Regions from separate parts of the Pectobacterium actinidiae genome, predicted to be linked through region 2. Evidence: predicted binding sites of a transcription regulator. Region 2 holds the regulator's gene; each other region holds the start of a gene.
What was found. The regulator CRP, encoded in region 2, controls carbon source genes, mostly activating them, when cyclic AMP is high. The targets are predictions, from matches to a motif close to ATGTGANNNNNNTCACAT.
Positions count from the first base shown of each region.

Region 1: udp (uridine phosphorylase) is a predicted target of CRP. The motif match lies at 5,599-5,616, and genes of this name have one in related genera.
Region 3: yrbN (protein YrbN) is a predicted target of CRP. The motif match lies at 1,873-1,890, and genes of this name have one in related genera.

Region 1 covers NZ_JRMH01000002.1:768,879-776,043, forward strand. The annotation lists gene metE (5-methyltetrahydropteroyltriglutamate--homocysteine S-methyltransferase) at 1-120, shown strand, start outside; gene KKH3_RS20945 (methyl-accepting chemotaxis protein) at 650-2,284, shown strand; gene KKH3_RS20950 (methyl-accepting chemotaxis protein) at 2,876-4,537, shown strand; gene KKH3_RS20955 (dienelactone hydrolase family protein) at 4,636-5,463, opposite strand; gene udp (uridine phosphorylase) at 5,794-6,564, shown strand; gene KKH3_RS20965 (tyrosine-protein phosphatase) at 6,714-7,165, shown strand, end outside.
Region 2 covers NZ_JRMH01000002.1:49,883-57,047, reverse strand. The annotation lists gene KKH3_RS17865 (aminodeoxychorismate synthase component II) at 1-284, shown strand, start outside; gene argD (bifunctional acetylornithine/succinyldiaminopimelate transaminase) at 404-1,630, shown strand; gene crp (cAMP-activated global transcriptional regulator CRP) at 1,772-2,404, opposite strand; gene KKH3_RS17850 (OsmC family protein) at 2,778-3,185, shown strand; gene KKH3_RS17845 (phosphoribulokinase) at 3,226-4,095, opposite strand; gene KKH3_RS17840 (YheU family protein) at 4,221-4,457, opposite strand; gene KKH3_RS17835 (hydrolase) at 4,454-5,491, opposite strand; gene KKH3_RS17830 (LysE family translocator) at 5,598-6,200, shown strand; gene KKH3_RS17825 (ABC transporter ATP-binding protein) at 6,265-7,165, opposite strand, start outside.
Region 3 covers NZ_JRMH01000001.1:475,560-482,724, reverse strand. The annotation lists gene KKH3_RS02020 (DEAD/DEAH family ATP-dependent RNA helicase) at 1-1,796, opposite strand, end outside; gene yrbN (protein YrbN) at 1,789-1,860, opposite strand; gene nlpI (lipoprotein NlpI) at 1,972-2,856, opposite strand; gene pnp (polyribonucleotide nucleotidyltransferase) at 2,997-5,117, opposite strand; gene rpsO (30S ribosomal protein S15) at 5,367-5,636, opposite strand; gene truB (tRNA pseudouridine(55) synthase TruB) at 5,759-6,703, opposite strand; gene rbfA (30S ribosome-binding factor RbfA) at 6,703-7,101, opposite strand.

The DNA.
Region 1 (7,165 bases), 720 kb from region 2:
CCAGCGGAACGCCTGTGGGTTAACCCGGATTGCGGTCTGAAAACTCGCGGCTGGCCGGAAACGCGTCAGGCGCTGGCGAATATGGTTCAGGCAGCACAACGTCTGCGTGAAACCCAGTAATCGTTAATGGCTGATGACATCAGGGAGGCTATGGCCTCCCTGACTAATAGATAAAATACGCACTATTTTCCCCACCTTCCGATTGTTTATTATTTCTCCCCTGCAAATTTTCTTCCTTCCCGAACATTAACTATATTGTCTTTCCTTTAATAAAATCACCGCACTACTCCTCTAATTTTCTTGCATCGACTGGTAGGTTATTTCTCGAAAAGGATTATTTATCCGCTATCAATATATTTATTCTTCGGCGTGGTTAATCGACGCCGTCATAAAGCTAAAGAATATTGTGCCGATAAGGTAGACGGCATGGAGGCAGCTCTGGATGTATCAATAGAGTGAGTTTGTTTGTATTTTTTAACGTTTCCATCAGGTTGAAAGTGCATCTGTAATTACTCCTTTATGGGTATATTTAAAATACCCATAAAGCATATCTGTTTTTCCGAAAAATATTATTTCCTACTCTGCGGCGTTATTAAACGGTAGCTGTGCGCAGTAGTCATTATTATGTATTACCTAAAAGGAGTGAGATGTGAATTTAGCGAATTGGCGTATTGGTTATCGATTAGGAAGTGGGTTTGCCATCTTAATTCTGATGTTGTTTACCGTGAGTGTTTTTTCTTTGTCTAAACTTTCATCCTTTCAGGATGGCGCCAGAGATATCGTCAAAGAGGTTTATCCGCAAACGGTGGATGCTAATGACCTCATCGATAATGTGAATGGACACTTTGTCGCTTATTTGCAGATGATGCTGGTATCCAGTCAGGAACAGCGTCAGGGGTATGTCGATCGGATTATGGCGTACCGCAAGGAGATTAGCCGTCTGCTTGATAATCTGGAAAAGAATGCCTCAGGAGAACAGGCTCGCAAGCAGGTGGGGGTTGTCCGCGGGTTTCGTGCCGAGTTCATTAAATCCGGCGATAAAATTATTAGTGACGCGCTGGCGGGTAATAACGATATCGCTGTCGCGGAATTCAATAATATCCTCAACGTGATTCAGCGCAATTACCGTGACTCGGTGAGGCAACTGGTGAATTACCAAAATGATGCGATGAATAATTCTGTCGAGACCATGGCTGAGGTGTACAGCAATACCCGCATGATTTTGCTGCTTATTTTAGCGCTGGGCGCCGTATTTGGGGCGCTGATTGCCTGGGCTATCACGCGCAGCGTAACCCGCCCAATAGAGCAGGCTTTGCAAGTGGCAGACAGAGTGGCGCAGGGCGATCTGACCTCACGTATCACGGTGACCAGCAAAGATGAAACTGGGCTGCTACTGCAATCGTTGGATCGCATGAACACCAGTCTGAGCACGATTGTGGGTCAGGTGCGTGATGGCGCGGAAACGATCTCGACAGCGGCGTCGCAAATCACGGCAGGTAACCAGGATCTATCATCGCGTACTGAAGAGCAGGCCAGCTCGCTGGAAGAAACCGCAGCCTCAATGGAGCAGCTGGCATCCACCATTAAAAATACTGCGGAAAACACCCAACAGGCGACGGAGATTGCCAATAAAGCGACCGGTGCGGCGAAACAAAGCGGTGATGTGATGCTTTCCGTGACGCAAAAAATGCGCGGCATTCGTGATTCATCCCAGCGTATGGCGGAGATCATCGGCGTGATTGACGGTATTGCGTTCCAGACCAACATTCTGGCGCTAAACGCTGCCGTTGAAGCCGCGCGTGCGGGCGAACAAGGGCGTGGTTTTGCCGTGGTTGCGGGAGAAGTCCGTTCACTGGCACAGCGCAGTGCGACTGCCGCACGGGAGATTAAGGGTTTGATCGACGACTCCGTGAGCAAAATTCGTGAAGGCATGGAACTGGTTGATACCGCAGAAGAAACGATGGGCGGATTAACGGCTCACGTGAAGGACGTACACGGTATTATCAGCGAGATTTCACAAGCGAGCCGTGAGCAGAGTGACGGAATTAACCAGATGAATCTGGCGATTGGACAAATTGATACCACCACCCAACAGAATGCGGCTTTGGTTGAAGAATCAGCCTCTGCGGCTCTGTCTCTGCAAGCACAGGCCTCCGTTCTGGCGGAGGCGGTGAGTGCATTTAAAATACAGTCATATGGTAGTAGCAACACCGAGTCTTATGCGTCGATGCCGATAAGTACGCCCACGCTGTCTCTGGCGCTGGCAGGGGCAAAGAAAGCCTAAATTTGCCGCAATAATATGACAGTGTTGCTAACATAACGTCTATTCCATCAGGGGGCTGTAGCCTCCCTGATTTTTTTGCGTTGTGTCACAGGGAGTAAATACAAATTTTTATCTTTTATTCATATGGTTATCCTGATTTTTAAGATATTCCCATTTCTCCATTATGAAGATTAAATATGTCTGACTATGCTTTTACGTAGCAGCAACATTATTTTTATTGATTGTTCATGGGATGGGGAGTTGGGTGTCGATAAAATCAGTAATCCGAGGCGGCAGGATGCGTGAATACGAAGAGGGAAGATCATTATTATGACCTCGATAATGTATCTGCGGTCTTATCAATCGTATTTATAGCATTGTTAGATTTATTTCCACTTTTGTACCTGAACACCTGAAGAAATTACTTGGTTTTTGTCGCGCCTCTCACGCTGAGAGTGTGCGTGGAAAGGCTTGCCTTAAGGTATCTGTGGTGCAGTCAGAGGGGAAACCGCTATTTCCTTCGGATAGCCAGCCATTCTCCGCCCTGTTGTCCATCAAGCTGCGACATGTGCGCAATTGACATTGCTATGCATTACCTAAAAGGAGTGAGACATGAATTTAGCGAATTGGCGTATTGGCTATCGGCTGGGTGCCGGGTTTGCCATCCTGATCTTGATGCTGTTTGCCGTGAGTATTTTTTCCCTGTCTAAGCTATCCAGTTTTCAGGATGGTGCCAGAGACATCGTCAAAGAGGTTTATCCACAAACGGTGGACGCCAACAATCTGATCGATAATGTCACGAGTATTCTGGTGGCATATCAGCGGCTGATGCTGGTGTCGGGTCAGGAACAAATTCAGACAAACGTGAGCCGTGTGGGTGAGTTCCGTCAGGAAATTGGTCGCCTGCTGGACAAACTGGAAAGCCAAACGGTTGAAGAGCGTTCGATCTCCCAGTTACGCACTATTCGCGGAATTCGTACCGAGTTTCTGAAATCTGGCGATAAAATTATTAGTGAAGTGGTAGCGGGCAATCGCGAAGCGGCGATTGAGGAGTTCAACAATAATCTGAATGTTATCCAACGCCAGTACCGTGATGCGGTAAAGCAGTTGGTAAATTATCAAGATGATGCGATGGATACCTCCGTTGAAGCCATGGCTGAGGTGTACAGCAATACCCGCATGATTTTATTGCTCATTTTAGCGCTGGGCGCTGTATTTGGAGCACTAATTGCCTGGTCAATTACGCGCAGCGTAACCCGACCGATACAGCAGGCTTTGCAAGTGGCAGACAGAGTGGCACAGGGCGACCTGACCTCACGTATCACTGTTACCAGCAAAGATGAAACCGGATTGCTGCTGCAATCGCTGGATCACATGAACACCAGCCTGAGCACGATTGTCGGGCAGGTGCGTGACGGGGCGGAAACCATCTCCACGGCAGCCTCGCAAATCGCCGCAGGTAATCAGGATTTGTCATCGCGCACCGAAGAGCAGGCCAGCTCACTGGAAGAAACGGCGGCCTCGATGGAACAACTGACGTCTACCATTAAAAACACGGCGGAAAATACCCAGCAGGCAACAGACATCGCGAACAAAGCCTCTGGTGCGGCGAAGCATAGCGGCGATGTGATGGTTTCCGTAACGCAGAAAATGCGCGGCATTCGTGATTCATCCCAGCGTATGGCGGAGATCATCGGCGTGATTGACGGTATTGCGTTCCAGACCAACATTCTGGCGTTGAACGCCGCGGTTGAAGCCGCGCGTGCGGGTGAACAGGGGAGAGGCTTTGCGGTGGTGGCGGGGGAAGTGCGTTCTCTGGCACAACGCAGTGCGACCGCCGCGCGGGAGATCAAAGATTTGATCGACGACTCCGTGAGCAAAATTCAGGAAGGTATGTTGCTGGTGGATACCGCCGAAGAAACGATGAGCGGATTAACGGGCTATGTGCGGGATGTGAATGAAATCATCAGCGAAATCTCGCAGGCTAGCCGTGAGCAGAGCGATGGGATTAACCAGATGAATCTGGCGGTTGGACAAATTGATACGACGACCCAGCAGAATGCGTCTCTGGTTGAAGAATCGGCCTCTGCGGCTCTGTCTCTGCAAGCACAGGCCTCTGTTCTGGCGGAAGCGGTAAGCGCGTTTAAATTGCAGTCATATGGCAGCGGCAAAACCGCTTCTTATGCACCGGCACCAACGCGCACGCCAACGCTGTCTTTAGCGCCAGCGGCAGCGAAAGACAAGGGCAATAACGGCGACTGGACGACGTTTTAAGGCTGTCTTTCTCTGTAAACCGTAAAGATAAATACCAACGCCACCGTTGTTCGGTGGCGTTTTAGGCTGTGGATAGTAACGAAAATGGCGTGATGGCGTTACGCTGCGCCGTTTTTCTGGAACCATGACAGCATACGCTGCCAGCCGTCACGTGCGGATTCTTCATGGTAGCTGGGACGGTAATCGGCATGGAAAGCATGTCCGGCATCGGGGTAGACGATAATATCTGCCGCCGCGTTGGCTGCACGCAGCGCCTGCCGCATGGTATCAACCTGTTCCAACGGAATGCCTTCATCTTTCGCGCCGTACAACCCCAGCACCGGAGCTTCCAATTCCGTAGCGATATCGACCGGGTGCTTGGGACTATTCAGCGTTTTCTCACCGGTAAACTTGCCATACCAGGCAACGGCCGCTTTGAGCTGTGGGTTGTGCGCGGCGTAGAGCCAGGTGATGCGTCCGCCCCAACAGAAACCCGTTATCGCCAGCTTACTGGCATCGCCGCCTTGTTTAATTGCCCAGTTGGCGGCGCGATCGAGATCGGATAGCACCTGCGTATCAGGCACCTTGTACACCAACTCGGTCAGGATTTGCTGAATGTCGTTATAGTGGCTGGGGTCGCCCTGACGAAAATACAGCTCGGGTGCAATAGCCATGTAGCCTTGCTTGGCCAGCCTGCGGCAAACATCCTGAATGTGTTGATGAACGCCGAAAATCTCCTGAACCACCAGAACGATAGGGAGCGGCCCATCGTGGTTTGCCGGTCTGGCGATATACGCGGGTAGCGGCTCACCCTGAGAAGGAATAGTGGTTTCACTGGCAACGATACCGATAGTATCTGTTGTAATGATGGAGGAGGTCTGCGGTTCCACCGCTGGGGATAGCCCTTGGGGAAGATGTGTGAAGGTCGTCTGTTCATCAGTCTTCATTACGCGCTCTCCTGTGATCGGCCGATTTTCATGGAAAAAGGGATTTCAGAATATCCATGATAAATACTATCAATGATTAAAGAATCTACACTAGAAGACAATTAATCGGCAAAAATGACGTCCTTATCTGATAAATAGTGATTTGTATCACATTTTTTATGTATGTTGATATTTGTTTCTTTTTCATAGGTGACTCGCATCACTTAAAAAACGTAATGATGCGCTAGAGTCTTTGTATTGAACGGACGCTGACTGGCTGCGAAAGGCTGCCTGGATAAGGCGTCCGGCGCGATTTCTCTGAATACCCAATTGATTGCTCGGGAGGCAGTTATGTCTACATCTGATGTGTTCCATCTTGGTCTGGTCAAGAACGATTTACAGGGCGCGACGCTGGCTATCGTCCCCGGCGATCCTGAGCGTGTTGAAAAAATTGCTCGCCTGATGGATAACCCGGTACATCTTGCATCACACCGTGAATTTACGTCTTGGCGTGCAGAGTTGGACGGCAAGGCAGTGATTGTTTGCTCGACCGGCATTGGCGGTCCGTCAACGTCAATCGCGGTAGAAGAATTGACACAGCTCGGTATCCGCACTTTCCTGCGTGTCGGCACGACGGGGGCGATTCAGCCCGGCATCAACGTCGGTGATGTGTTAGTGACCACTGCGGCCGTCCGTCTTGACGGGGCGAGCCTCCACTTCGCGCCAATGGAATTCCCAGCCGTTGCGGATTTCGGCTGTACCACCGCGCTGGTGGATGCGGCAAAAGCCTCGGGTGCGGCGTTGCACGTCGGCATCACAGCGTCTTCCGATACGTTTTACCCCGGTCAGGAACGCTATGACACCTTCTCTGGACGCGTTGTACGTCGCTTCCGCGGCTCGATGGAAGAATGGCAGAGCATGGGGGTGCTGAACTATGAAATGGAATCCGCCACGCTGCTGACCATGTGCGCCAGCCAGGGGCTGAAAGCAGGCATGATCGCGGGTGTAATCGTGAACCGTACCCAGCAGGAAATCCCAGATGCGGCGACCATGAAACTGGCCGAAACTACCGTCATCAAGGTATTGCTGGATGCGACTCGCCGGTTGTTAGCGGCTGAATAAGCGAAAAAATTGATGGTATTTTGGGCTGGCTATCATCGATGCCAGCCCGTATCCTGATAGCCTCTTCAGGTTCATCGGGTTAACCTGCACCGTGCTTAGCACGTGTAATACGGTTGCCTTGCTCGCCTTTCAACCTCGCAAGGAGATGTATGACCGAACCAACGTTGCTCCATCCCTCTTTATTACCGCTGGACGGCGGAATCAACTTCCGCGATTTAGGCGGCAACCGCGCTGCTGATGGGCGGCTTATTCGACACGGTAAACTTTTTCGCTCCGGCTCGCTGGATCTGCTGAGTCAGGCTGACTGTGAACATCTTGCTGGCGTACCTATTTCCCATGTGGTGGATTACCGGGATGCTGATGAAATTGCGCAGAAGCCCGATGTATTGTGGACTGGCGCTAACTATCACGCTTATCCGGCCAATCCATTACGCCACGAAGTGACGGCTAATCTGGATTCACTGGGATCTGATGTGCTGGCGGCGTTTGATTCTCGGGCATTCATGCTGGAGCTTTATCGCCGTTTGCCTTTCAATAACTCGGCCTATACACAGTTGGTGTCGCTGTTATTACGGCCAGACGAGGGCGGGCTGGTACAGCA
Region 2 (7,165 bases):
AGGTCATGCACGGGAAAACCTCAGCGATTGCGCACAGCAGCACGGGCATTTTTACTGGTTTAGCTCAGCCTTTGACGGTCACCCGCTACCATTCACTCATCGTTGATTCTGCCTCGCTACCCGATTGCTTTGAGGTCACGGCCTGGAGCGAACATGAAGGTAAGCGTGACGAGATTATGGGGATCCGCCATCGCTCGCTTCCGCTGGAAGGCGTGCAGTTTCATCCTGAAAGCATCCTTAGCCAGCAAGGGTATGAGCTTTTGGATAATTTCCTTAAAATTTAGTGAGATAGAAAGTTATTCTCTCCAGTAGCCGATTTAATATTGCCTGTAATTGATTTTTTATGCATATTTATTGACTATATTTTCATTCCGACATGATGGACAGCAGAGTGAGGCAGCAAATGGCAGCAGAGCAGAAAGCAGTGACACGGGATACTCACGATAAAGTGATTTTGCCGGTTTATGCACCCGCGAAGTTTGTACCAGTGAAAGGTAAAGGGAGCCGCGTCTGGGATCAAGACGGCCGTGAGTATATCGATTTCTCCGGCGGCATTGCGGTTACGGCACTGGGTCACTGTCATCCTGCGCTGGTGAATGCATTGCAACAGCAGGGTGAAAAGCTGTGGCACACCAGCAATATCTTCACCAACGAACCTGCGCTACGCCTCGCCAGCAAATTGATTGATGCCACTTTTGCCGACCGCGTGTTCTTTGTTAATTCCGGTGCTGAGGCTAACGAAGCTGCCTTTAAGCTGGCGCGCCACTATGCGGTTAAACGCCATAGTCCGTATAAAACCAAGATCATCGCTTTCTATAATGCGTTTCATGGCCGGACGCTGTTCACCGTCTCGGTTGGCGGACAGCCTAAATATGCCGATGGTTTCGGGCCTAAGCCTGCGGATATTGTCCATGTTCCCTTCAACGATCTGGCGGCGGTCAAAGCGGTGATGGACGATCACACCTGTGCAGTCGTGCTGGAGCCGATTCAGGGTGAGGGTGGTATTACGCCTGCGACGCCTGAATTTTTACAAGGCGTGCGCGATCTGTGCGATCAGCATAAGGCGCTGCTGGTGTTTGATGAAGTACAGAGCGGGATGGGACGTACCGGTAAATTATTCAGCTACATGCACTATGGCATCACGCCGGATATTCTCACGACCGCGAAAGCGCTGGGTGGCGGCTTCCCGATTAGTGCAATGCTGACGACGGAAGAGATCGCATCGGCCATGACGGTTGGGGTACACGGCACCACTTATGGCGGTAATCCGTTGGCTTGTGCCGTAGCGGAAGCGGCGCTGGATATCATTAACACGCCGGAAGTGTTATCAGGCGTGGCGGATCGTCACGATCGGTTTGTCAGTGAGCTTGAGAAAATCAATCAGCAGTACGGCGTATTCGAACAGGTTCGCGGTATGGGGCTGCTGCTGGGTGCAGAACTGAAACCGCAGTGGCATGGCCGTGCGGGTGAGTTTCTGGCCGCAGCAACGGCTCAGGGGTTGATGGTTCTGATGGCTGGGCCTAACGTGATCCGTTTTGTACCCTCGTTGATCATTGATGAAGACGATATTGCGCAGGGGATGGAGAAATTCGCCAACGCCGTCGCGCAGGTCGTTAAGACAGCAAACTGATTAGACATAAAAAACGTAGGGAACGTTTTAACGTTGCGTTAGCAACGACCCGAAAGGGGGCGGCCAGGGATGGCATGCCATAAAAAAAGCGTGAGGCCGAGGCTTCACGCTTTTTTATTGGTAGGGTACAGCGACAGCGGGTTAGCGAGTGCCGTAAACGACAATCGTTTTACCGTGTGCAGAGATCAGGTTCTGGTCTTCTAACATTTTCAGAATGCGACCCACGGTTTCACGCGAGCAGCCAACGATTTGCCCAATTTCCTGACGGGTAATTTTAATTTGCATGCCATCTGGATGCGTCATGGCATCAGGTTGTTTGGCCAGGTTGAGTAGGGTTTGAGCAATACGGCCAGTCACATCAAGGAAGGCGAGGTTGCCGACTTTCTCAGAGGTAACTTGAAGTCTGCTTGCCATTTGGGCTGACAGACGCATGAGGATATCCGGGTTAACCTGGATGAGCTGGCGGAATTTTTTATAGGAAATTTCAGCCACTTCACAGGCGGTTTTTGCCCGAACCCAGGCGCTACGCTCCTGACCTTCTTCAAACAGGCCTAGCTCGCCGATAAAATCGCCCTGATTGAGGTAGGAGAGGATCATCTCCTTGCCTTCTTCATCTTTGATTAGCACTGCGACAGAGCCTTTCACGATGTAGTAAAGCGTTTCTGCTTTTTCACCTTGGTGAATAAGCGTGCTCTTCGATGGATACTTGTGGATATGACAATGGGAAAGGAACCATTCGAGAGTTGGGTCTGTTTGCGGTTTGCCGAGAACCATTCGCTATCATCCTCTGTTGTAATTCACTGCGCAAATTACAGGGGTCAGAGTTCCCTGTACGGCGTGTTTAACTGCTAAAAAATAAAATTCAGTCTAGGCAGAATGACGTCAGGGAATATACTGGAACCACTGTACCCTTGATTTTCCGGTTGCTGCCTTGCCGCATCGTAAACGTGGCTGGGTATATCTGGCCACGTAATCATCTTCTTCGTTTCTGGGTTTGTCCAGAAAAGGTCTATTCTATTTTCGTTTTAACACAGCTTTAAGGATGTGTCTTGTGTTGTCTCGCTTCAGCATGACAAAGCTCTGATTAACGCTGGTTTTTGTACAGTAACGATATAAATTTTCAAAAAATTTTTAGTGGAGAGGCATCATGCAGGCTCGGGTAAAATGGGTTGAAGGCTTAACGTTTTTGGGCGAATCCGCATCAGGGCATCAGATTTTGATGGACGGCAATTCTGGCGATAAAGCGCCCAGTCCGATGGAAATGGTATTGATGTCCGTAGGAGGATGCAGTGCGATTGACGTGGTGTCGATTCTACAAAAAGGTCGCAACGATGTGGCGGATTGTGAGGTGAAATTAACGTCAGAGCGTCGGTCTGACGCGCCGCGTTTATTTACCCACATCAATCTGCATTTTATCGTGACGGGAAAAGGACTGACCGATAACGTTGTCGAACGAGCCGTCGCCCTGTCGGCGGAAAAGTACTGTTCTGTGGCATTGATGCTGGGTAAAGCCGTTGAGGTGACGCACAGTCACGAAATTCGGGTGCTGGCTTAATCGCTTTCTCTGGGCACGACGCTGCCGTGCCCGGTTTTGCTTATTCGATCGTTTTCCCTTCTATCAGCCGCTGCACCAGCGGTGCCATGATTAATTCCATCGCCAAGCCCATCTTCCCGCCGGGAACGACCAGCGTGTTGATGTGGGAGATAAATGACCCCTGCAACATGGCGAGCAGATAGGGATAATCAATATTATCCAGCCCCTGAAAATGAATCACCACGAAGCTTTCGTCCAGTGAGGGAATCGACTTGGCGGCGAACGGGTTGGAGGTGTCCACGGTGGGCACGCGCTGGAAATTGATGTGTGTGCGAGAGAACTGTGGCGTGATATAGGTGATGTAGTCTTCCATCGAGCGGACGACCGAATCCATCACCGCTTCACGCGAGTGGCCGCGCTCATTGACGTCACGAATCAGCTTTTGAATCCATTCCAGGTTGACGATTGGCACCACGCCGACGAGCAAATCGACATGCTGTGCCACGTCGTTTTGCTCGGTGACCACGCCGCCGTGCAGCCCTTCATAGAACAGGATGTCAGTGGGTTCCGGCATCGGTTCCCACGGCGTGAACGTCCCAGGAACCTGATTATAGGGAATCGCTTCATCGTAGGTATGCAGATATTTACGCGTCTGACCGCGCCCGTGCAGGCCATATTCGATAAACGACTGTTCCAGCAGGCTGAAATCATTCGCTTCCGGGCCGAAATAGCTGATGTGGCGTCCTGAATCACGCGCTTTACGAATCGCCATATCCATTTCCGGGCGGGTATAGCGGTGAAAGCTATCGCCTTCCAACTGGGCTGCACGCAGATCAAACTGCTGGAAAATCTTACGGAAGGCCAGACTGGTTGTCGTGGTTCCCGCCCCACTAGAGCCGGTAACCGCAATAATCGGATGCTGATGTGACATAAGGCGCGTGACTCCGTGATCGCGAGGTTCGCACAGACCGAAGGTCTGCGTGCATCCTCAAAAAAGACGTAATTAGTTATCATTGTTAGCATGTTTGGCGCGTTCTTTCACGCCTTTCGCCATGCTCAATAAGGAGCGTGTCCTCCGGCATTGAGCTGGTTACGTGGCATGATATTGAGCGTTTCATGTAACTCAGACCACACCAACACCACCTCGCCAGATTGGAGCTGGCTGCGGATATCTTCCACTTTCTGCGCCAGCGAACGTTCCTGCTCGCCGTAATCGGTGCCTTCTCGCAGGACGAAAGATTCAATGATGTTATCCAACGTTTCTGGATCGAGCTGTTGCCAGGGAATAATCACGCTATTCCTCCTGAATAAAAAGTTCCTGAATAAGAGGTTCCTGAAGAAAAAGAATCGGTGGCATGGTCCAAAAATGGGCTAAGCCAATTGGGAATGCGCTGTTCCAGCCACATTTCCGGTTTCAGCAACGTTCCACCGACGAAGCCGACATGCCCACCATGTTCCGTCAGCTGATACTCAATAGTAGACGGTAACTGCGACAGATCGGGAATCACCTCAGACGTCATGAAGGGATCGTCCTTCGCATGGATGATCAGCAACGGTTTACGAATCTGAGGCAACAGCGGCAGGGCGCTACAGCGTCGATAGTAGTCGGCTGCATCGCGAAAACCGTGGATTCGTGAAGTAATGATGTCATCAAACTCCCGCAGTTGGCGGATTCGCTTCAACTGCGGCAACTGAATGGGCAATGTGTCTGGGTATGCTGCCAGTTTGCGACTGGCGTTTTGTTTCAAAAGCCGCAGCAGATAGTGCTGATAGACGCGAGAGAAGCCTTGTTCCATCCGACGGCTACAGGGTTCGAGCATCAAGGGGGCGGAAACAATGACGGCGGCGGACAGGGAACAGGCTTCGCCTTGCTGAGCGAGCAGGTAGGCTAGCATGTTGCCGCCGAGAGACACGCCGATGGCGGCGGTAGGCGCATGGCCCAGCGTCTCCTGCATCCAGTGCAGAAAATAGCTCGCATCGCTGGTTTCGCCGGAGTGATAAATACGCTTCATCCGATTGGGCTTCCCGCTGCATCCGCGAAAATGCATGATGACGGCCAGCCAGCCGCGCTGTTTGCAGGCATGTAGCAGGCCGTGGGCGTAAGGGCTATGAAAGTTGCCCTCCAGCCCGTGAAACAGCACCACACGTGGCTTGTGCCGTGCCAGTTCAGGGGCTTCGCTCCAGGCCAGATCGACGAAATCGCCGTCGGGTAATTCGAGCGCTTGCCAGACGGGTGAGAATTGCGCATGACGGCGAATCAAACGTGGCAATAGCGTTTGCAGATGTGGGTTACGGGCGCCGCTCAGCGGACGAAATTGGTCATACATAAAAGATATGGAAATCTGGTTATCGGCTCTTGTACGATCAATATCACACAGTTAGCCTCAATGCTGCCAGTTAGTACGATATTTGGGTCAGGAGTGCCCACAAATAATGGAACTGAGTTTATTTCTCTCGATGTTGGGTTTTTTGTGGGTAGCGGCCATCACGCCGGGGCCGAATAATATGCTGTTGACCACCTCGGGCGCGAATTTTGGCTTTATGCGTTCGCTGTGGCTGATGATTGGCATCATGCTGGGCATGCAAAGCATTTTGCTGCTGGTGGCATTTGGTGTCGGTGGGTTGATTCTGATTTATCCTTCGCTGCACTTTATCCTGAAAGTCCTCGGCAGCGCCTATCTGCTCTGGCTGGCGTGGAAAATCGCCACGGCGGCATACGAACGTTTAGAAACGTCCGCTGCGCCACCCCAGCCGATTCGGTTTTATCAGGGGTGGTTGCTGCAATTCCTTAACCCGAAAGCGTGGCTCATGGCACTGGGGGCAATTGCCAGTTTTAGTCTGGCGGGTGAAGGCTATAACCAGTCTGTAATCGCCATAAGCATCGGGATTGTGCTGGTCAATCTGGTGTCCGGAGTCATCTGGCTCGGGTTTGGTACAATGATTGGGCGACTGCTGCGTAGTAAGAAAGCGTGGATTATCTTCAATGTGTCAATGGGATTGCTGACCGCCGCCTGCGTGCTGTTGATTTGGCATTAAGGCTTTGTTGATAACGTCGCGAGCGGTTTTCCGCTCGCGACTCGTTCAGGCAATAGGTAGCAATTTACTCGCTCTGCATCATCTGCTCTAGCTGTTCCTGCGCGTCCAGCCAGGACATTTCCGTTTCTTCCAGCGCGATTTTGACTTTGGTTTGTTGTTGCAGGCAGTCGGTGAGCTCGGCTTTACGGCTGATGTCATAGATGGCGCTGTCCGCCAGCCGCGCTTCCAGCGCTGCCAGCGTTTCCCCCAGCTTTTCCATCTGCTGCTCAAGCTTGGTTATCTGTTTGCGCAGCGGCTGCGTTTGCGTTCTCAACTCGGCTTCGCGGCGTTTCTGATCTTTTCTACCCTGCGCACTGTTGGCTGTATTTTCTTTTGGCGTTTCATCGGCCGCATTTTCCTGACGTTGCAGGCCGACCAGCCACTGTTGGTAGTCTTCCAAATCGCCATCGAACGGTTCCACTTTCTGGTCGTGTACCAGATAGAGATCGTCGGTGGTAGAACGGATCAGGTGTCGATCGTGCGAGACGACAACCAGCGCGCCTTCAAAATCGATTAACGCTTCGGTCAATGCCTGACGCATATCCAGATCGAGATGGTTGGTTGGTTCGTCGAGCAGCAGAAGATTCGGACGCTGCCAGACGATCAGTGCCAGCACCAGACGGGCTTTTTCGCCGCCGGAGAAACGCTCGGTGATCTCCGTGACTTTATCGCCCTGAAAACCGAAGCCGCCGAGATAGTCGCGAAGCTGCTGTTCCGTTTCCCGCTCTGCCAGACGCACCAGATGCTGCAAAGGCGATTCATCCGCACGTAGAAACTCTAACTGGTGCTGAGCGAAATAACCGAGCTTCACGCCTTTCGCCAGCCCGATTTCCCCTTTCAGTGGGGCAAGTGTGCCAGCAAGCAGTTTGATCAGCGTGGACTTACCCGCGCCGTTATGGCCGAGCAGCCCGATGCGGGAACCCGGC
Region 3 (7,165 bases), on a different contig from region 2:
CGGCGTTCACCACCGCCGAAAGAACGACGTGGTGCAGCGCCATCACGACGTTCGCCACCAGGACGACCACCGCCACGACGTTCTGGCTGTGCAACTGCATCACCCATCAACTGCATATTCATTGGTTTGTTCAGAATACGCGTACGGGTGAAATGTGATAACAGATCGCCCGGCATACCTTTCGGCAGTTCAATCGTCGAGTGAGACGCAAACAGCTTAATGTTACCGATATAGCGGCTGCTGATATCCCCTTCGTTGGCGATGGCACCAACAATGTGGCGAACTTCAACGCCGTCATCACGACCTACTTCAATACGATACAGTTCCATCTCACCAGCATCACGACGCTCACGACGTTGCGGACGGTCACCGTCACGGCTGTCACGAGAATCGCGAGGATCACGACGACGATCGCCGCGTGAATCACTGCGAGACTCATCACGATCGCGGAATTCGCGACGAGGACGGAAGACCGGATCGGGTGGCAGAATCAGAGGACGTTCGCCCTGCGCCATTTTCAGCAGCGCAGCAGCCAGCGTTTCAACATCCAGCTCTTCCTGCGGCTGCAATTTCGTCAACAGCGCACGGTACATATCCAGATCGCTGCTTTCCAGCTGTTGCTGTACTTTAGCGGCAAACTTAGCCAGACGACGTTGACCCAGCAATTCTGCATTTGGCAATTCCACTTCTGGAATGGTCAGCTTCATTGTGCGCTCAACGTTGCGCAGCAGGCGACGTTCACGGTTTTCGACGAACAGCAGAGCGCGACCCGCACGACCTGCACGACCGGTACGGCCAATACGGTGAACGTAAGACTCGGCATCCATCGGGATATCGTAGTTGACTACCAGGCTGATACGCTCAACGTCCAGACCACGCGCCGCAACATCGGTCGCGATCAGGATATCAAGGCGACCATCTTTCAGACGCTCCAGCGTTTGCTCACGCAGCGCCTGATTCATGTCACCGTTCAGCGCGGCACTGTTGTAACCGCTGCGCTCCAGCGCTTCGGCCACTTCCAGCGTTGCATTCTTGGTACGAACGAAAATAATCGCCGCATCAAAATCTTCCGCTTCCAGGAAACGTACCAGCGCTTCATTTTTACGCATACCCTGCACCGTCCAGTAGCTCTGGCTGATGTCTGGGCGCGTAGTAATGCTTGATTGAATGCGAACTTCTTGCGGATCTTTCATGAAACGGCGCGTAATGCGGCGGATCGCTTCTGGCATAGTCGCAGAGAACAGTGCAGTCTGATGTTCAGCAGGGATCTGAGCCATGATGTTTTCAACATCTTCGATGAAGCCCATACGCAGCATTTCATCCGCTTCGTCCAGCACCAGACCACTCAGGTTGGACAGATCCAGCGTACCGCGTTTCAGGTGATCCAGCAGACGGCCCGGCGTACCGACAACAATCTGTGCTCCGCCACGCAAAGCGCGCAGTTGCACGTCATAGCGCTGACCGCCGTACAGTGCGACGACATTCACGCCGTGCATATGTTTGGAGAAATCATTGCAGGCCTCTGCTACCTGCACCGCCAGTTCGCGGGTCGGTGCCAGCACCAGAATCTGTGGTGCTTTAAGCTCAGGTTTCAGATTGTTCAGTAATGGCAGAGAGAACGCTGCTGTTTTACCGCTACCGGTCTGTGCCATACCCAGCACATCGCGACCATTCAGCAGGTGAGGAATACATTCCGCCTGAATCGGAGACGGTTTTTCATAGCCCAAATCAGTCAGGGCATTAAGAATAGAGGTGTTCAGCCCCAAATCGGCAAAAGAAGTTACTAAATCAGTCATGTACACGTGCCTCATTAAACATGGCGGCCAGTCTACATAACTCGTCGTGAAAATTTTCAGTCATTTTCATTGAAAAGTGTGAACCGGCTCAAATTGGATTAAAAAGCGAACAAAAAAGCCCTCACCGGTGAAGGTGATAACCGAAGTTTTTCAGGCTGATATAAGTGTTCGTCAGCTATTGCTGGTCCGATCCTGATAGGTCGTCTTGCTCTTGGCCTAATAGCGCCAATTCCAACAATGCATAGCGGTGCTCAACAAAGTTATGAACGTTGTTGGCAACCGTCAGCTTGAACAGCGCCAAAGCGGTGTTCTTGTCCCCCAGACTTAGGTAGTGCTTACCTAAATAGAAGTCAGTTTCACTGAGATGCTCAGCGAGCGAAGTGTTATCCGTAGCTTCTACCTGTAAACGCTGCATCAGTGTTTTTTCACTGATACTGCCCAGATAGAATTCGACAATATTCCATCCCCAAGGCCCTTTCTTGGCGTCGTCATAGCGTTTTTTCAACGCAATTTTGGCCGTCTCTGGATTGATTTCTCGCTCCACGAGATACAGCCATAACGAACGGAAAGGATCATTCGGATCGTCTCGATAAAACGCCAGCAGATCATCCTGCGCTAACAGGTAGCGACCGCCATAATACAAAGCGATGCCCCGGTTTAAACGCGCGTAATTGTAAGTTGGATCAAGCTCTAGTACAGAATCAAACGCTTCATAGGCAGCATCAAAATTGCCTGCCTGCGTTAAATAGATACCCAAATAGTTAAAAACTTCTGGAATATCAGGGCGGATCGTCAACGCTTGTGAAAAATCATTCCGCGCCAATGCCCGTAACCCGAGACTATCATACAGCACTCCGCGCTCATATAATAGCTGTGCTCGTTCATCATCGGTTAATGCCCGGCTTGCAAGGATTTGCTCCATGCGTGCCAGAATCACTTCCTGCTGCAAAGTAGGCTGTAACGGAATCGCCAATACTGCGTCTTTACGCCAATCCGTGTTGCTGCATCCTGCCAGCATGAGTGCTGTTGCAACATAACACCAGCGCAAGAAAGGCTTCATTTCCCACTCCCGAAGACAAACATTGGATGAACATCCTGTCCCGGACCGCTCGACGCAAGGACATCCATACCCTTACGACACACGCGGCACCTTGCCATAATAATCAGGCAAGGTGCCATAAGACCGTTTTCTAACAGTCGTTATTCCTCAGAAGACGGGGCTGCCGCTTCCTGAGTTGGCGCATTGGCTTCTTTGATGCTTAAGCGCACACGGCCCTGACGATCAACTTCCAGAACCTTAACCGGTACTTCCTGACCCATTTGCAGGTAGTCAGTCACTTTCTCTACGCGCTTGTCGGCGATCTGAGAAATATGTACCAGGCCTTCTTTGCCGCCGCCAATAGCGACGAAAGCACCAAAATCAACGATGCGGGTAACTTTACCCTGATACACGCGGCCGACTTCGATTTCGGCAGTGATCTCTTCAATACGACGAATCGCGTGTTTCGCTTTTTCGCCGTCGGTTGAAGCGATCTTCACTGTACCATCGTCTTCGATTTCAATAGTCGTGCCTGTTTCTTCCGTCAGCGCACGAATCACTGAACCACCTTTACCGATCACGTCTTTAATCTTATCGGTGCTGATCTTGATGGTGTGAATACGCGGTGCGAATTCAGAGATATCGCCACGCGGCGTACTGATCGCCTGCTCCATCACGCCCAGAATGTGCAAACGTGCACCTTTGGCCTGATTCAAAGCAACCTGCATGATCTCACGGGTAATCCCTTCGATCTTGATATCCATCTGCAGCGCGGTGATACCTTCACGGCTACCGGCAACTTTAAAGTCCATATCGCCCAGGTGGTCTTCATCACCCAGAATGTCGGACAGAACAACAAAGTTGTCGCCTTCTTTCACCAGACCCATCGCGATACCCGCAACGGCTGATTTGATCGGCACACCAGCATCCATCAGAGCCAGAGAAGCACCGCAGACAGACGCCATAGAAGAAGAACCGTTGGATTCCGTGATTTCAGACACTACACGCACGGTGTACGGGAATTCGTTCGCCTTCGGCATGACTGCCAATACGCCACGCTTAGCCAGACGACCGTGACCGATTTCACGACGCTTAGGTGAACCGACCATACCGGTTTCACCAACAGAGTACGGAGGGAAGTTGTAGTGCAGCAGGAAGCGATCGGTACGTTCACCGGTCAGTTCGTCGATATTCTGCGCATCACGCTCTGTCCCCAACGTAGCCGTTACCAACGCCTGCGTTTCACCACGGGTGAACAGTGCAGAACCGTGAGTACGCGGCAGTACGCCAGTACGCACATCCAGACCACGAATCATGTCTTTTTCACGGCCATCGATACGCGGTTCGCCAGCCAGCACACGGCTACGTACGACATTTTTCTCAACGTTACCCAGAATTTCCTGGATCTCACCCGCATTCAGTGTTTCGTCTTCGGCTTGCAGAGCGGCAACAACATCAGCTTTGATGACGTCGACTTGTGCATAACGCTCTTGTTTTTCAGTGATGCGGTAAGCGTCACCCAGACGTGCTTCAGACAAAGCCTGTACACGCTGCTCTAAAGAAACGTTAACGTCTGGTGCATGCCATTCCCACTTCGGTTTGCCTGCTTCAGCAACCAGTGAGTTGATGTTCTGGATAACGATCTGCTGTTGCTCGTGACCAAACACCACAGCACCCAGCATCTGATCTTCACTCAGCAGATCGGCTTCGGATTCCACCATCAGAACCGCGCCTTCTGTACCGGCAACCACCAGATCCAGACGGCTTTCTTTCAGCTCATCCATCGTTGGGTTCAGGACATACTGGTCGTTTAGGTAACCAACACGCGCCGCACCAATAGGGCCGTTGAACGGAATACCAGACAGGCTCAGCGCCGCAGAGGCACCAATCATGGCAACGATGTCAGGGCTAACCTGCGGGTTAACAGAAACGACGGTCGCAATCACCTGAACTTCATTCAGGAAACCTTCTGGGAACAGAGGGCGAATCGGGCGGTCGATCAGGCGGGAAATCAGCGTTTCGCCTTCGCTTGGACGGCCTTCACGGCGGAAAAAACCACCAGGGAAACGTCCAGCAGCGTAAGTACGCTCCTGATAGTTAACCGTTAATGGGAAGAAACTTTGGCCGGGTTTGGCGTTTTTGGCGCCAACAACGGTAACGAATACCGCGGTGTCATCCATGCTTACCATCACAGCGGCGGTAGCCTGGCGTGCCATCATACCCGTCTCTAACGTGACGGTATGCTGACCATATTGGAACTTACGAACGATCGGATTCAGCAAAATAATATCCTTAGCTGGGGCGCGCTACATGTATTCAAGATAAACGCGCCAGTGAACTCCCGATCTTTGCACTACATTCTCACGACTAATGACAACCCTTATCTTGCTTATGCAGATAAAGCCTCTCATTAGCCGCGCGAACCTCTGTAATGAAAGATCATATTAACAACAATACACTACTCTGTTTTGCTAACGCTTCCTAGAAGAAAGGGGCCAAAAGAGGCCCCTTCCCACTGAAACTCAGAAGACTTAGCGACGCAGACCCAGACGCTCGATCAGACTGGTGTAACGTGCTACATCTTTACGCTTCAGGTAGTCCAGCAGCTTACGACGCTGAGAAACCATACGCAGCAGACCACGACGGCTGTGGTGATCTTTTTTGTGCTCAGAAAAGTGGCCTTGCAGATGGTTGATCTGCGCAGTCAGCAAAGCAACCTGAACTTCAGTAGAACCACTATCGTTAGTGCCACGACCGAAGTCTGCTACGATTTTAGCTTTAGCTTCAACACTTAGAGACATTGTAATACTCCAAACATTATAGATAAAAAAACAGGCGCCGATCTCTAATTCAGCCACCCAATAGTCAAGCCGCGCTATTCTACCCTCAGCGTTCTGCGATAGCAAGGCAGCAACAGGCGGGTTTACACCGGAAACTCAACAACCAGACGACGTGGCGCAACGCGGCCATCGCTGTCGATTTCGCCCATTCCGATAAATTTGTGTTCGTCACCTTCAGTGATTCTCACCATGCCGTTCAAGGGCGCACTCGCTGCCTGAACCGCTTGCCCCAGCTTCAAATAACCAGCAACAACCGGCGTCAGATTCACCTCAGGAAAATCAATGACTGGGCTTTCCATCGGCATGAGCAACGGATCGAGACTCTGCGCAAGCGGGTGCTCTTGTGTTTGAGCCTGCTCAGCCAAAGTCGCTAGCTGCTCCAGCGTCACCATTCTTTCGGTAGGATAGGTGGCAACCTGTAAACGACGCAGGTAAATCACATGCGCGCCGCAGCCCAGCTTTTCGCCCAGATCGTCAATAATGGTACGGATGTACGTGCCTTTCGAGCAGTGAATCTCCAGCTCCAGCTCATCCCCTTCCCAGCGAATGAACTGGAGTTCGTACACGGTGATTTCACGGGCTTCACGCGGAACCGTCAGCCCCTGACGCGCATACTCATAAAGCTTACGCCCCTGATACTTCAGCGCCGAATACATGGATGGTACTTGCTGCGTGGTGCCACGAAAGCCCTCCAGCGCCTGCTCCAGATCGGTAGCAGAAAAACCAATCGCACGTTCTTCAATCACGTTGCCGTCGGCATCAGAAGTGTCGGTTCGTTGCCCAAGCCGAGCAATGACACGGTAGCGTTTATCAGAATCCAGCAAATACTGAGAAAATTTTGTCGCTTCCCCAAGACAAATCGGCAGCATACCGGTGGCTAATGGATCCAACGCCCCCGTATGGCCCGCTCTGTTAGCGTTAAAAATCCGTTTTACCTTCTGCAAAACATCATTAGACGACACGCCCTGCGGCTTATCTAATAACAATACGCCGTGTACATCACGGCCACGGCGGCGAGGACGACTCATTAATCCTCCTGGTCTTCGCCCGTAGCAGGACGACGTTCCGCATCATTTCTGACCACATTGGTCACCAGATTGGACATTCTCATCCCTTCAACCAATGAGTTGTCGTAGGAGAATGTTAAGGCCGGAACGACACGCAAGCGCATTGCCTTGCCAACCAGGGTACGGATAAAGCCAGAAGCATCCTGCAATGCTTTCACAGCTGTTTGAACTTGCTCTGGTTCGTTATCATTCAGGAAGGTCACAAAAACTTTGGCATAGGCCAAGTCACGGGACACTTCCACACCGGAGACGGTCGCCATGCCGATGCGCGGATCTTTCACTTCACGTTGAATGATAATGGCGATTTCTTTTTGCATTTCCTGCGCAACGCGCTGGGTGCGGCTGAATTCTTTTGCCATGATAAATCCTCAAGTAAAAATCGGGGGGCACTAGGCCCCCCTTACGAATCATTTACGTCGTCGC